DNA from 2 places in the Rhizobium sp. B21/90 genome. Region 1 is predicted to be linked to the other one. Evidence: predicted binding sites of a transcription regulator. Region 1 holds the regulator's gene; the other holds the start of a gene.

Region 1 (4,211 bases):
CCACAATTTAAGAGCGTTTTGTGCCTCGATAGCATTCGAGGCAATGGCGAAGGATTCCGCCATCATGAACGCAGTCGGAGACAAGCATGAATTGGACGGACGAGCGCGTCGAAAGGCTCACGAAATTATGGGCCGAAGGATTGAGCGCCAGCCAGATCGCGGCGCAGCTCGGCGGCGTCAGCCGTAACGCTGTCATCGGCAAGGTGCATCGACTTTGCCTGCCAGGCCGAGCAAAGGCCGGCGGCACATCGTCCACGGCGCGCTCCACCAAGCGTAACGTCGCTCCGGCCCGGCCAACTACCTTTGGCGCCCGCCCTGCCGCTCCGCGCTCGACGGTTCGTGCCGAAGGCGCAACGATGGTCAAGGAAGATGCCGAGCTAGACGCAACGGCACCCGTGCAGTTCCGCCCATCCTCGAATGCCATCGCGCCGGTCGCCCGCCGCATTGGTCTGACGGACCTGACGGAACGCACCTGCAAGTGGCCGGTCGGCGACCCACTGAAGGACGACTTTCACTTCTGCGGTCATGAATCGCCAGATCAGTCTCCCTACTGCACATACCACCAGAAGTTGGCGTACCAGCCAGTTCACGAGCGCCGCCGCGCCGCCCGCTAAGCCGGGTAAAAACGACAACAAAGAACGGGCCGCGAGGCCCGTTTTGCGTTTCAGGTTTTGATGGCCCAGAAACGTGTCAGGGATGCAAACTCGCACCTTTGACGATCTTGTCCACGATCTTCTTTTCGGCCCGCAGCGCCATGCCGACCAGCCTGGCGGTATCGGGACCGAACTCGAGGAATACAGCCCGGTTGGCGGCATCGTGACCTGTCGCGAACATTTCTTCGATATAGGCCGATACTCGCGCCTGGCGTTCCAGCGCGCGCTTGTGGATAGTCCTTAGCACGTCCTGATCCGCCACAAGCACGACCATCGGCTGAACGCTCATGGGATTGTAGACATGGCCGAGAGCATCCCGGTATGTTTCGCCGATGATTTCCGGCGACTGGGCAGTGATCCCGCTCACAAGGAAGGCCGTGACGTTGAGCTTCTGCCAGGTAGCGAGGTCATGGCGGATGACAATCGCGATTTTGGTATCGAACATGTACAAGAACTCCATGGAAGGCATCGAAAGAACCGATCGAATAGCGCCTGCCCATGCCCTCGGTCTTGAACGTTCGTGCAAGAGCGGTTTTCGCGACGGATTGAGCATCGCCGCCTCCAGCCACGGCATCGAGCGCATGGAAGCGCGCTTCCACGGCAACGGCTTTTCGCCGCACCGACATGACACATATGCACTGGGTCTGACCCTCCGTGGTGTCCAGACGTTCCGCTATCGCGGCGCGGAGCGCTTCAGCCGTCCCGGCAACGTGATCGTGCTGCATCCCGATGAAGTCCACGATGGCGCGGCAGGCACCGACGACGGACTGATTTACCGGATGCTCTATTTGCCGCCCGCGCTGGTCGGCCTCCTCGAGGCGGGCAATCGGGCCCTGCCGTTCGTCCGCGATCCCGTCGTGACTGACGCTGGCCTATTGTCTGCGCTGGCGGACGTCCTTTCGGATCTCGACCATGCGCCGAACGATCTGGCGATGGACGACGCGGTTGCGCGGCTGACGGCGGGACTCTTCCAACAGGCCGACGACCCGAGGAAAGCACCCACGAGAATCGATCGTCCAGCTGTTCTGCTGGCGCGTGATTTTTTGACCGAACATTGCGAGGAGGGTGTCAGTTCCGAAACGTTGGAGGCGATCAGCGGTCTGGACCGTTACGAACTGTCGCGGCAGTTCCGGCGAGCCTTCGGCACCAGTCCGCACCGTTATCTCGTCATGCGCCGCCTTGACCGAGCCAAGCGCCTGCTAGGTGCCGGCTATGGCCTTGCCGGAGCCGCGGCAGAAGCGGGGTTTGCCGATCAGGCACATTTTACCCGCCATTTCCGGGCCGCCTTCGGTATGACCCCGGGCAGATGGCTGGCAATGCATGATTGCCAACCCTAGTAGTGTCAGCCCGCTAAATGCACTGACTGGATGGCACCGGCACCAGATCATCGGCGCCTGCACTCCAGCCTCAGACTTCCATGGAATAGCCGGCGCCGCGCACGGTGCGGATGACGTCCTGCATGTTGGAGAAGTTCAGGGCCTTGCGCAGTCGGCCGACATGCACGTCGACGGTGCGTTCGTCGACGTAGATGTCATGGCCCCAGACGCCGTCGAGCAGCTGCGAGCGGGAAAACACACGGCTTGGCGATGCCATCAGGAATTCCAGCAGCCGGAATTCTGTCGGGCCGAGGCGGACCTCGCGGCTCTTGCGATGAACCCGGTGCGTCTCGCGGTCGAGTTCGATGTCGCCGCAGCGAAGCACGCTGGACAGCACTTCCGGGCGGGCGCGGCGCAGCATGGCGCGGACGCGGGCCATCAGTTCCGGCGTCGAGAACGGCTTGACGACATAGTCGTCTGCGCCGGTGGAAAGACCCCGGACGCGCTCGCTCTCTTCGCCACGCGCCGTCAGCATGATGATCGGCAGACGTTCGGTCTCCGGCTTCATGCGCAGGCGGCGGCAAAGTTCGATGCCGGACACACCCGGCAGCATCCAGTCGAGGATCAGGAGATCCGGAATGCGCTCCTGCAAGCGCATCTCGGCTTCATCGCCCCTCAGGATCGTATCGACTTCGAAACCTTCTGCTTCAAGGTTATAGCGCAGCAGCACGCTCAGCGCTTCTTCATCTTCTACGACGGCAACTCTCGGAACCATGGGGCCCGCTCTCCTTCAAAAACCCTTCAGGCCTATTCCGTCATGGCGCCGACGGTGTTGGCAGTATCGTCCTTCGGGCGGTCGCCCTCGGGCAATGCACCGGTCGCCATGTAGAAAATCGTCTCGGCGATGTTGGTGGCGTGGTCGCCGATGCGCTCGATGTTCTTGGCGCAGAACAGCAGATGCGTGCAGGTGGTGATGTTGCGCGGATCTTCCATCATGTAGGTCAGCATCTCGCGGAACAGCGAGGTGTACATCGCGTCGATTTCCTCGTCGCGCTCGCGGATGGAGACCGCCTTGTCAGGCGAGCGGGTCGTGTAGACGTCGAGAACTTCCTTCAACTGGACGAGCGCCAGCTCGGACAGATGCTCGATGCCGCGCGCCAGGCTGCGCGGTACGCCGGTGCCCTGCACGGCGATAACGCGCTTGGCCGTGTTCTTGCCGAGGTCGCCGACGCGTTCCAGATCGGCGGCGATCCGGATCGAGCCCATGATTTCGCGCAGGTCAGCAGCCATCGGCTGGCGGCGGGCAATCGTCAGGATCGCCTTGTCGCCGACTTCGCGCTCGGCATGATCGAGGATCGTATCGTCGGAGATGACCTTCTGAGCCAGCCCGACATCGCCATTGACCAGCGCGCGGACGGATTCACCGACCATCTGCTCGGCAAGGCCGCCCATCTCGGAGATGCGCCGCGTCAGGAATTTCAAATCTTCGTCGTAGGCGGAATGAATGTGTGTCGAAACCATTTTCTATCCTCAATTGAAAGGCGTCACGGAACGTAGGTCTGCTCGGCGCGGCGACGGCAACGCGTTTCGCCTTTTCGAGGCCCTTTTTGATATCGGCCTAATGCTCGCCCTTTTATGTCAGGCCAATGAAACAATTATGACAATCGAAATCATTGAATTAATTCAATTTTCACAGCCCCGAACAAAGCGCCACCAGGTTATTCAGAAGCGTACCGTGAAATCCGTGCCGCGGCCGACTTCGGATTTGACGATCAGCCTGGCCCGGTGACGGGTTAGGATGTGCTTGACGATGGCGAGCCCGAGGCCTGTGCCCTTCTTGGACCGGCTGTTTTCGACGCTGACGCGATAAAACCGCTCGGTCAGGCGCGGCACGTGTTCGGCCGGAATGCCGCCGCCGCTATCGGACACGGTGACCTCCACAGGCTCGCCGGGCTTGTTGCGCAACGTCACGTCGACGCGCTTGCCCTCCTGACCGTACTTGCAGGCGTTCTCGATCAGGTTTTCGAACACCTGCACCAGCTCGTCGCGATCACCGGTCACCTCCGCCTTGCCTGATGGCATATGCAGGTTGATAGTAACATCGAGATCCATCGCCAGCGGCACCAGCGCATCGCGCACATGGCCAAGCAGCGGCACGAGATCGACCTTCTGGTCCGGCGCCAGATGGGACTTCAACTCGAGCCGCGACAGCGACAGGAGATCGTCGACCAGCCGGCTCATG
Region 2 (4,211 bases), 460 kb from region 1:
CACGATCTCGTCGAGCAGGAACCCCATACGGTCCATATCGCCGACGCCAGGGACGGTCGCGGCAAAACTGTCAATTCCGATTTCCAAGATGTAGTCCCTTCATGCGCAACGTCGATGGATTGGAGAAGCGATCTTAGGCGATGACACCCGCCATCGGAAGGGCGACCGCCGGGACGCACCGTCCAACACATCGGACGCAGGCGATTTCCCGATAGCGTTCATGCATGTCGCGCCAGGGGGATCCGACCTCGAACATGCAGCATGCCCTTTAAGTATTGTCGATTATCGCGCGCAGGCCGCGACTTCCTCCCACGCTCTGCGGGCAAGGCCGCCGCAAGCCAAAACCGCCTCCTGGAAACAGCCTTGAACAAAGCCCAGCGTGATTTAGGAAGCCAATTTGCCGAAAAGGTCTAGTACACCGACTGCAAAAATAATGACTGTCGGAACCAGCATCTAAGGGTCAAAACGCCTAGAAAAATTCGGGAAAAAACATTTAAAATCAAACTGGTCGGAGTGGAGTGATTCGAACACTCGACCCCCACGTCCCGAACGTGGTGCGCTACCAGACTGCGCTACACTCCGTGACCAGTGGCGCTTACTTAAACCAGCCGTTTTGGTTAGACAAGGCCGAATCTTCGGGGCGCTGTTTTTTGGATGGTCAGGCCGATTTGGCGCTCGGCAACAGGCACGACATCGCTTTGTGCGAGGGGCAGGGTGGGCGCGATATGGGCCCACCCTGGCAGGTGGCTACTTCTTTGCGAGGCCCGGCAGAGTGACCTGGAAGACCTGGAACATCGTGTCGACATCGGCGCCGCCTTCGCCCTTGTAGGCGGCTCCGACCTGGTAGCCGTCCTGTGTCAGGAAGTCGTTATCGTTGGCGACAAACAGGAAGTAATCGTCGGGGAGTTTCGGGTCGAGGACGCTGGCGAGCGACATGGCTTCCCATTTTTCAGAGAGGTTGTTGCGGTCGTTCGGTGCGCCGTTGTGGAGACCGAAGCGGGCAAGCTGCGCCTCGTCGTTGAGGTCGATGAACGGCGTGCGCTTGGCCGGCGTGACGGACGGGTCGAGCACGCCTTTCGGTGCCACCGGCTTGTCGGCGTCGAAGGCGGTGCCGGCGATATCGGTGGCGGCGGAGACATCCACGAGGTCGATGGCGCGGTGCAGCGACTTGTCGCCCTTGACGCCATAGCCGTTGTTGCTGTCGCGGGCGAGCATCAGAAATGTGGTCGGCGACAGCGCGACGATCTCGCTCTGGGCGGCCACCACGGTCTTGCCCTTGGCATCGGTGAAGACGGGCAGCGGCACGACATATTCGTGCACCAGTTTCAGATGGTCGACATCGCTCGCGTCATAGAAGAGGGCGCGCGTGTTCTGGCGCGTGCTGCTGCTGTCGCCGCCATCCTGGCGCGTGGCTGATTGCAGCACGGCGATGACAGTCTTGCCATCCGGCGTCATCGCCATGCCTTCGAGGCCCTGATTGTTCTGCCGTCCGGTCTGCGGATCCTTGGGTTCCGGTGCCTTTTCGCCCGGGCCGGGATTGTTCGAGGCGAAATTCGGCTTGCCGTCACGCATCGGGATCAGCGCTGCCGGCGGCTGCGTTGCCGAGACGAGCCGGCCGTCTGCCGAGAAATGATAGATGTTCGGGCCGTATTCGTCGCTGATCAGCATCGAGCCGTCGGCAAGGCGGGCGATGGCCTCGTTGTCGAGGGAGATCTTGCCGTTGGACGCCTGCGGCAGCATCGGCAGCGTTGCGCTTGCCGGCCGCACACCGGCTGACGGATCGAGACCGGTCATGTCGGCGCCCTTGTCGTCTTTCAGAAGCATGGTGCTGGCGAGCGTCGCTACCACGCCGGATTGTTCCTTGCCCGAGGCAGGGGCGGCACCCGGCGCAGTCGGCGTCATCTGGATGTCGATGGTATTGAGGCGGGGCCGGTAATCCGTCGTGCCGCTGACATTGTATCCCCGGTCCGGCAGCAGCCAGAGCTTGCCCTTGTAGCCCTCGGCCGTGCGCGTCCAGGTGGCGGGGTCTATCGCCATGCCGGAGCCGGAGCCGAATGTCTCGCCGAACGAATCCCGCTGGCTGGCGGGAATGCGGCCGATACCGACGAGGCCCTTGTTGACGAGGGTCTGGCCAGCGGCCGGCGCGGTATCGTCGGCGCGGCCCGGAGCCACGGCAAAGGCCGTCAGGAGGGCTGTCGAAAGCAGGATCGTCTTCAATACCGGGGTCTTCATCGCAATATCCTCCATCAATGATCGGCACCGCATCGGTTGCGGCTTCGGAGATGGAGCTGTCTTTTTCAAGAGACCGACAAAGCCCCGCCACCGTCTGGGGACGGTTTATGGCGGCAACATGATAGCTGGATGACAGGTTTTGGAATGTTGATATCACAACCCATGCGGATTGTTCTGCAAGCGCGATGGCGCGGCCGCAGATACCAGTCGCTCAGTCCGTGGCGCTGCGGCGGAAGACCGAAGGTAGGCGCGTCCTGTCGATGACCGCGCCAAGGGCAACGCCCCACATGCCGCTCGCCATGTTGACGATGATGTCGAACGGGCGACCGTCATTGCCGATGGTCAGCACATGGGCCAGACCGAGCGCACTGACGGTGGCGATCATCATCAGGAAGGCAAAGGATGGTGAGTCCGGGTAGGCCAGTCGTGCGAGGCAGCCTGCGATGCACAGCGCGACGATGTGGTAGATGTTGAAAGGATTGCCAATCTCGGCCTGCCAATTCACATGCGCCAGCGTCAGCGCGACGAGGGCTGCGATATAAATCCAGACGCTGAATTTCAAAACGCGATTGGTGTCCATGAGGAGAGGATATATCAGCGACTTGAGGCAAGACTAGCATCGGCACCGCTATATCAGCCCTTTCGGGTCACACAAATTGTGTACGCGCGATATAAATGTCGAAACAAATATAGGATGTTGAGCCATTCTGCGGGCGGAATTCCGCCATGCTTCGGATCTTGCGCCGCCTCAGGGTGATCCACCCCCGTCAGGCTTCGTAGAGAAAAAGGTAAGCCGAGCGTGAGTGCAAGGTACGGCCGCAAGGTCGGGATCACGAGGTCAGGAGCGTCGTTGCAGGACAGCGTTGGAATGGAGCCAGGCACCAGGCGGAACAAGCGGACCCGGGTCAGGCTCAGGGACGTGGCGCAGAAGGTGGGTGTGAGCCCCATCACCGTGTCCCGTGTGTTGCGTGCACCCGATAAGGTCTCCGCAGAATTGCGCGAAAACATCCTCCGGGTCATCGATGACATGGGCTATGTGCCCGATCTGGCCGCACGGGCACTCGCCGGCCGACATAGCGGCATCATCGCGGTTCTTGCCCCGGCGATCAACAGCCAGATCCTCTCCGATGTCATGAGTGGCATCGAAGCCCGCGTGCGCAACACCGGCCTGCACACGCAATATGCCAATACGGTGTACAGCGGCGGCGAGGAGACGGGCCAGATCCGCAACCTCCTGACGCAGAACCCGGCCGGCATCCTTCTCGTCGGCACCGAATGCTGCGAGCGGATTGCCCCGACCGTTATTTCGGCGACCTGCCCGGTATCCTACATCATCGATCACAGCCAGAAGCCCGAAGAGCCCATGGCTGCGGCCATCGACCACGAGGCCGTCGGCGAGGCAGCCACGCGTCATCTTGTGTCCGCCGGTTATCGCCGCATCGGCTTGCTCGGCGGCTACCTCGATGTCCGGTCGAACCGGCGACGGCAGGGTTACGAAAACGTGCTGCAGGCAGCAGGCATCCACGATCCGGACCTGATGCTCATGGAGGATGAACCGACCAGCGTGGCCCTCGGTTGCCGGTTGTTCTCAGAGCTTCTGGCGCGGGCGCCCGATGTCGATGCGGTGCTCTGCCAGAACGACGATCTGGCGCTCGGCGTGCTGTTCGAATGCCAGCGTCGCGGCATCAGCGTGCCCGGCGATCTCGGCATCTGCGGCATCAACAATCTCGAATTCGCAGCCTCCTCCCATCCGGCCATCACGACCGTCGATATCCCGCGCTTCGAACTCGGTTTCGAGGCCGCCGACTTGCTGATCCAGGCGATAGGCGGGGGGGAAGTGGCCAGCCGGCGCAAGCTGGGCTTCAAGCTGCTCGTGCGTGGAACGACGCGGTAAGGGGTGAGGTCAGGGGCGCGCCACCTGCCTTGTGCAGTTCTATCAGATGTCGCTTGCTGCGTCAGACCAGAGATCGGCTGCCTCT

What was found. Region 1 encodes PhoB, which activates phosphate uptake and scavenging genes when phosphate is short. Its sites were predicted from a motif close to TGTCATNNANCTGTCAT; they were not measured.
Region 2: the regulator PhoB is predicted to act here: its motif matches at 2,351-2,367, upstream of J5278_RS14555 (esterase-like activity of phytase family protein).

The regions. Positions count from the first base shown of each region.
Region 1 is NZ_CP072162.1:3,467,126-3,471,336, forward strand. Features, by position in the region: gene J5278_RS16785 (GcrA family cell cycle regulator) at 87-614, shown strand; gene J5278_RS16790 (DUF2000 family protein) at 691-1,098, opposite strand; gene J5278_RS16795 (AraC family transcriptional regulator) at 1,112-1,990, shown strand; gene phoB (phosphate regulon transcriptional regulator PhoB) at 2,061-2,744, opposite strand; gene phoU (phosphate signaling complex protein PhoU) at 2,777-3,490, opposite strand; gene phoR (phosphate regulon sensor histidine kinase PhoR) at 3,692-4,211, opposite strand, start outside.
Region 2 is NZ_CP072162.1:3,007,832-3,012,042, reverse strand. Features, by position in the region: gene J5278_RS14565 (Atu2307/SP_0267 family LLM class monooxygenase) at 1-87, opposite strand, end outside; tRNA gene J5278_RS14560 (tRNA-Pro) at 506-582, opposite strand; gene J5278_RS14555 (esterase-like activity of phytase family protein) at 748-2,232, opposite strand; gene J5278_RS14550 (hypothetical protein) at 2,444-2,812, opposite strand; gene J5278_RS14545 (LacI family DNA-binding transcriptional regulator) at 3,083-4,126, shown strand; gene cysN (sulfate adenylyltransferase subunit CysN) at 4,169-4,211, opposite strand, start outside.